2 regions of the Amycolatopsis sp. FU40 genome follow, and region 2 is predicted to be linked to the other one. Evidence: riboswitches for the same ligand, from Rfam matches in the RefSeq annotation. Region 2 holds a riboswitch; the other holds the start of a gene.
What was found. Region 2 has a riboswitch for thiamine pyrophosphate ahead of thiO (glycine oxidase ThiO). Riboswitches for the same ligand answer to the same signal wherever they lie in the genome.

Region 1: linked by a shared signal. The riboswitch ahead of L3Q65_RS29355 (thiamine ABC transporter substrate binding subunit) and the one ahead of thiO (glycine oxidase ThiO) in region 2 are both predicted to bind thiamine pyrophosphate.

Annotation. Positions count from the first base shown of each region.
Region 1 covers NZ_CP091381.1:6,275,976-6,279,374, reverse strand. Annotated here, with positions in the region: gene L3Q65_RS29365 (GlxA family transcriptional regulator) at 1-543, shown strand, start outside; gene L3Q65_RS29360 (4a-hydroxytetrahydrobiopterin dehydratase) at 927-1,217, opposite strand; TPP riboswitch at 1,242-1,353, shown strand; gene L3Q65_RS29355 (thiamine ABC transporter substrate binding subunit) at 1,385-2,452, shown strand; gene L3Q65_RS29350 (iron ABC transporter permease) at 2,428-3,399, shown strand, end outside.
Region 2 covers NZ_CP091381.1:6,869,522-6,872,920, reverse strand. Annotated here, with positions in the region: gene L3Q65_RS32240 (hypothetical protein) at 62-841, shown strand; gene thiE (thiamine phosphate synthase) at 866-1,531, opposite strand; TPP riboswitch at 1,562-1,667, shown strand; gene thiO (glycine oxidase ThiO) at 1,664-2,749, shown strand; gene thiS (sulfur carrier protein ThiS) at 2,749-2,949, shown strand; gene L3Q65_RS32220 (thiazole synthase) at 2,952-3,399, shown strand, end outside.

The DNA.
Region 1 (3,399 bases), 590 kb from region 2:
CATCCGGCGGTGACCGTCGACGCGGACCCGATCTTCATCCGCGACGGGTCCGTATGGACGGGGGCCGGGCTGAGCGCCTGCCTCGATCTGGCGCTGGCGCTGGTAGCCGACGACTTCGGTCCGGAATCAGCCTCGCGGGTGGCTCGTCAGCTGGTGATGTTCCTGCGGCGGCCTGGCGGGCAGAGCCAGTTCAGCGTGTCGTTGGAGCCCGCGTCCGCGACCCGGCGGGTCGACGAGCTGCGGCAGTACATCGCCGCTCACCTGGCGAACCCGCTGACGGTGTCCGATCTCGCCGCGCACGCGCACGTGACGGATCGGCAGATCACGCGCGTGTTCAAGGCGGAGTTGGGCATGACCCCTGCCGCCTACGTCGAGCACGCGCGCGTCGAGGCCGCGCGGCATCGCCTGGAGACGACCGACGAGACGTTGTCGCGGATCGCCGGGGCGTGCGGATTCGGCACGGTGTCGACGTTGAACCGGTCTTTCCGGCGGACGCTGAACACGACGCCTAACGAATACCGGGAGCGGTTCCGGATCGGTTGACCGCTGCCGTGACGCTCAGCCGAGCAGGCCGAGCACCACCATCGACAAGAGGACGACAGCGGTCGAGAACACCGCGACCCACGTGCGCTGTGCGGCGGTGAGCTGGGCGGATGTGCTGTTCATGGCGGGTCCTAGCGGGGCGAGTGCCGATGATTACCGCTGGGATAGCGCCTTGATCTAGCTCACTGTTACCGCTTGTGATCAAGGTCACGTCGATTGCGCGCGGTGTGCCACAGCACACCTCCCGCGGCGGCCACCATGAGGCCGAACGAACCCATTCCCACCACGAGTGCCTGAACCATGAGGCCTCCTTCCTGAGCGTCTCTCCGGAAGACGCGCGAAGGGGCCGTGCATGTTGCCAGGGTTGCCGACATCACACCTGGTCAGCGAGCCGCGAGGACCTCGTCGATCTGGCGGGCCAGCGCGAAATCGCGTTCGGTGAGCCCGCCGAGATAGTGGGTGCTGAGGCGGAAGGTCAGGGTGCGCCAGCGGATGTCGATGTCCGGATGGTGGTCGGCTTCCTCGGCGAGTTCGGCCACCCGGTCCACCACCTCGATCGCCGCCGGGAAGGACGGGAGTTCGGTCGTCCGCACGATGACGGCGTCCTCGCGCTGCCACTCCGGGACGGTGCCGAGGGCCTGCTCCACCGCTGAGTCGTTCAATAGCTGCGTCATCACTCCATGGTGTCGGCTACGCTGCGGCATTGCCACGGGAGTCCGGTACGCCGGGCTGAGAGGCGGGCTGTCAACCCGCGACCGTTCGCACCTGGATCCGGATCATGCCGGCGTAGGGAGGCCGTATCGCTCTCCCTCATCCGGCGCAGTGCAGGAGGGGAAGAATGATGTCGCGGACCGTCCGCACGGTGGCAGGCCTCGCCGGAGTCTCGATGCTCGCCAGCGCCTGCTCGCTGTCCAGCGGCGACTCGGGCGGCTCGTCCGCGAGCCAGGATCAGCAGACGCCCACCGTCACGCTGGTCACGCACGATTCGTTCGCCGCACCGCAGGACGTGCTCGACGCCTTCCAGCGCCAGTCCGGGATCAAGCTCAAGATCCTCAAGTCCGGCGACGCCGGCGCGCTCACCAACAAGCTCGTGCTCACCAAGGGCAGCCCGATCGGCGACGTCGCGTACGGCGTCGACAACACCTTCGCGTCGCGTGCGCTCAGCGAGGGCGTCTTTCAGCCCTACACCAGCCCGGAGGCCGACCGCGGCCCGCAGCGCTACTCCGTCGACCCGCAGCACCGGCTGGCGGCGGTCGACCTCGGCGACGTCTGCGTGAACATCGACCCGGCGTACTTCGCGAGCAAGGGCCTTCCGGAGCCGAAGAGCTACGACGACCTCGCCGACCCCAAGTACAAGGACCTGACCGTCGCGGAGAGCCCAGCTACCGCGTCGCCGGGGCTGGCCTTCCTGCTCGGCACGGTCGCGAAGTACGGCGAGAACGGCTGGCAGGGCTACTGGCAGAAGCTGAAGGACAACGGCCTCAAGACCGTCAGCGGCTGGGAGGAGGCCTACACCAAGGACTTCTCCGGCTCGTCGGGCAAGGGGCCGCGGCCGATCGTCGTGTCCTACGCCTCGTCGCCGGCCGCCGAGCTCGGCGAGGACGGCAAGCCGCGTACCAAGGCGCTGCTCGACACCTGTTTCCGCCAGGTCGAGTACGCGGGCGTGCTCACCAACGGCAAGCAGATCCCGCAGGCGCAGAAGGTCGTCGACTTCCTCTTGTCACAGCAGTTCCAGACGACGGTCGCGGCGAACATGTACGTCTACCCGGCGCGCCAGGGCGTCGAACTGCCCGCTGGCTGGGCCACCGCGGCTCCGCTGCCGCAGGCACCGGCCACGATGCCCGCGGACAAGGTGCAGGCAGGCCGGGAGAAGTGGATCGGGGAATGGCGCTCGCTCATGGGCGCGTGATCCCCGCGCGCACTATCGGGCTCACGCTGCTCGGCCTGCTGCCGGTCGCGTTCCTGGTGGTGTTCTTCGCCTGGCCGGTCGTCGCGATCGTCGGCCGGGGGTTCTCCGCGGGCGGCGTCGACACCGTGCTCGGCGACCCGCGGACGTGGCGGCTCGCCGGGTTCACGCTGGCCAGCGCGGCCGCGTCGACCGTGGTCGCGGTGCTCGCCGGGCTGCCGGTGGCGTACCTGCTGGCGAGGGTGCGGTTGCCCGGGGTCGGGCTCGCGCGGACGATCGTGCTGGTCCCGTTCGTACTGCCGACGGTCGTCGTCGGCTTGGCTTTCCGGGCGATCTGGCCGGACGGCGGCGTGCTGCCGCTCGTCTTGGCCAACGCTTTCTTCAACGTCGCCGTCGTCGCGCGCACGGTTGCTGGCCTGTGGGCGCACCTCGATCCGCGAGCGACCGAGGCCGCGCGGGCGCTCGGAGCGTCGCCGTGGCGAGCGTTCCGATCGGTGACGCTGCCCGCGCTCGGCCCGGCTGTCGCATCCGCTGCCGCGGTGGTGTTTCTGTTCTGCGCCACCAGTTTCGGTGTGGTGCTGATCCTCGGCGGCGGGAGCTACCGGACGCTCGAGACCGAGATTTACCTGCGGACGGTCGACCTGCTGGACCTCTCCGGCGCGGCCGCGCTGTCGCTGATCCAGTTCGCGGCCGTGGTCGCGGCGCTGGTGCTCGGGGCGATGGCGCGCCGGAAGCGGGAGAACGCGGTGAAGCTGCGGTCCGCGCAGGTCACCGCGCGTCGGCCGCGCGGCGGGGAGTGGTGGACGGTCGGTGCCGCGGTCGTGGTGCTCGGTTTGCTGCTGACGCCGATCGTCTCGCTGCTCGTCGAATCAGTATCGAGCTCGGACGGATGGAGCCTCGCCGGATACCGGGCGCTGAACACCGTCGGGCAGAACGACGCGTTGCAGGTG
Region 2 (3,399 bases):
CAGGCGACTTAACCGTTGAAGAAACAGGGAACAACGGCTGGGAAACGATCAGATCGGAATCATGAGCGAGGAGCAGAAGGAAACCGCGGAGGACAAGAAGAAACTCCGCATGACCTCGGTGCTCGCCGCGGCGCTCGCGGCGGTCACCGCCGCGTTGCTGGGTTCGACGCTGGGGGTCGCGGGAACAGTCATCGGCGCCGGGGTGGCCAGTGTGGTCAGCACCGTCGGCGGCGAGTTGTACCTGCGGTCTTTGCAGCGCACTCGCGATGCCGCCCGGAAGGCTATGGAGACGGCTGCTCGGCGCAGCCGAGGCGCGCTGGTGCCGGTGGAGGCGGTGCGGGAGTCCGCTTCCGGGGACGGGGCGACGGTGCATGTCGACGCTGATGTGGCGAACATGCCTACGGTTCGGTTGCGTCCTACTGGGCCGGATGCTTCCGACAGCCTGGGCGAGAAGCTTCGGAAGATGCGGTGGCCGTTGATCATCGCGTCCAGTGCGGTGGCGTTCGTGGTTGCGTTGGTTGTGCTGCTGGGGCTGGACTGGACGACTAAGGGGAATGTGTCCACTGGGTTGATTCCCCGGCAGCCGGACACGAGCCAGCACCAGGACGATCACCCGGACAACACGCCGAGCACCCAGCCGCAGGTGCCGCCGAGCGGGGAGTCCCGGTCGGGTAATCCGACGTCATCGCCGACCACGGTGCCTAGTGCTCCGGCGTCTTCGCAGGCGACTCAGCAGACTCAGCCTCCGTCTTCGTCCTCGAAGCCGTCGACTAGTTCGCAGGCGCCCAGCACCAGCCAGACGCCTACCGCTCCCGCGGTCCCCTCGAACGCGAACGAGTAGCCCGCCGCCTGGCGCCAGCGGGCTTTACCGCAGCTGGGCTCGCAGGGTCTGCGCGGCGGCTTTCGGGTCTTCGGCCTCGGTGATAGCCCGGACAACGACGATGCGGGTCGCGCCCGCGTCCAGTACCTCGGGCAGCCGGGTCTCGTCGATGCCGCCGATGGCGAACCAGGGGCGCTGCGTGCCACTTGCCGCAGTGGCCCGAACCAACTCCAACCCAGGTGCGAACCTGCCCGGCTTGGTCGGAGTGGGCCAGCAGGGGCCGGTGCAGAAGTAGTTCACGCCAGCCTCGGTGGCGGCTGCGCTGGCCTGCTCCTCCGAATGGGTGGATCGGCCGATCACGACGTCGTCGCCCAGGACCCGGCGGGCCAGCGAAACCGGGATGTCGTCTTGGCCCAGATGCAGGACGTCAGCGCCTACGGCTAGCGCCACATCTGCTCGGTCGTTTACCGAGAGCAACGCTCCGTGGCGGGCGCAGGCCTCTGCCAGGACCTCTAGCGCGGCGATTTCCTGCTTCGCTTCCAGGGGAGCGCCGCCGGTCTTGTCGCGTAGCTGGACGATGTCCACGCCGCCGGCCAAGGCCGCGTCGGCGAACTCGGCGAGGTCGCCTCGCGAGGTGCGGGCGTCGGTGCACAGGTACAGGCGCGCGTCGGCTAGCCGGGTGCGAATTTGGTCTCCGGTCAAGGCAGGCATGGCGGTGACGTTACCCGCGCGCTACGGTGTGGGAGTCCGCACGGGAGCCCGAGGCACGGGCTGAGAGGGAGCTGCCGCTCCGACCGTGGAACCTGATCCGGGTCATGCCGGCGCAGGGAGCGTGATTCCACTGTGAACACCAGCACCACAACCGTCACTGTCGTCGGCGGCGGCGTCATCGGGCTGTCCGTTGCCTGGCGCGCGGCCGCCCGGGGATGGCGCGTCACGGTCGTCGACCCGGATCCCGTGCACGGCGGGGCGTCCTGGCTCGCCGGCGGGATGCTCGCGCCGGTCACCGAGGCGTGGCCGGGCGAGGAAGCCGTGCTCAGCCTGGGGGAGGCGTCGCTGCGACGCTGGCCCAGCTTCGCGCGGGAGCTAGTCGCCGAAGGGACCGATCCCGGGCTGGCCGAGCACGGCACGATCGTCGTCGGCTTCGACAGCGCCGACGCCGGGCACCTCGACATCCTCGTCGGGTACCTGCGCTCGCTCGGCCGCGACGTCGAGACGCTCACCGGGCGCGAGGCGAAGCGGCTCGCGCCAGGACTCGGCTCGGTGCGCAGCGGCCTTCATGTGCCGGGCGATTTAGCCGTGGACAACCGGAAACTGCTTACCGCGCTGAGCGAAGCGGCTACGAAGCGTGGGGTCGAGTTCCGCCGCGAGCGGCTCGAGAGCCTCTCCGAAGTGTCTGGTCCGGTGATCCTCGCCGCAGGTGCGTGGACCGGGCAGCTGCATCCGTTGCTGGAGCACGCCGTACGCCCCCTGAAGGGCGAGATTCTGCGACTGCGTCCGCGTCGTGGCTGTCTGCCGCCTCCGCCGTACACGGTGCGCGCGATGGTCGAAGGACGGCCGATCTATCTGGTACCGCGAGAAGACGGCGAACTGGTCCTTGGCGCGACGCAGTACGAAGCCGGTTTCGATCAGGCTGTCACCGCGCGCGGCGTACGCGAGCTGCTGGAAGGCGCGGAACGTATTCTGCCCGGCATCACGGAGTACGAGCTGGTGGAACTCGCCGCCGGACTGCGTGCCGCGAGCCGCGACGCTTTGCCGTACATCGGCGAAGTGAGCGAAGGCGTGTACGCGGCGACAGGACATCACCGCAACGGTTTGCTGATGGCGCCCGCGACTGCGGACGCTGTGGTCGCGTGGCTGGCCGGCGAAGCCCCGCCGCCGGAGGTCGCTGCGGCGACGCCCGCCCGTCTCGAGAAGGAGCGAGTCTGATGGAGATCAAGGTCAACGGCGAATGGCGGGAATTCCCCGACGACAGCACCGTTTCCGCGGTCCTCGACGCGCTGGGAGCGGAACGCCGGGGCGTGGCCGTCGCGGTCAACGGCGAGGTCGTGCGGCGTGGCGAATGGGAAGAAGCGGTCGTGCCGAAGGGCGCGAGCCTCGAAGTGCTGACCGCGGTTCAAGGAGGTTGAGCATGGACGACCTGATCATCGGCGAACACAAGCTGTCGTCGCGATTGATCATCGGCACCGGTGGCGCGGCGAATCTCGAAGTGCTGGAACGAGCGCTGGTCGCGTCGGGCACCCAGCTCACCACCGTGGCGATGCGCCGCGCCGACGCCGAGGGCGGCTCCGGGGTACTGGAGTTGTTGCGGCGCTTGGACATCGAGCTGCTGCCCAACACCGCGGGCTGCCGGACGGCGGCCGAGGCCGTGCTCACCGCCCAGCTGGCCCGCGAGGCGCTGGAAACGAACCTGATCAAACTTGAGGTGCACGCCGACGACCGCACCCTGCTGCCCGACCCGCTGGAAACCCTCGAAGCAGCCGAACGCCTGGTGGCGGACGGATTCACGGTGTTCGCCTATACCAACGACGACCCGGTGCTCGCCCTCCGCCTTGAGGAGGCGGGCTGTGCCGCGGTGA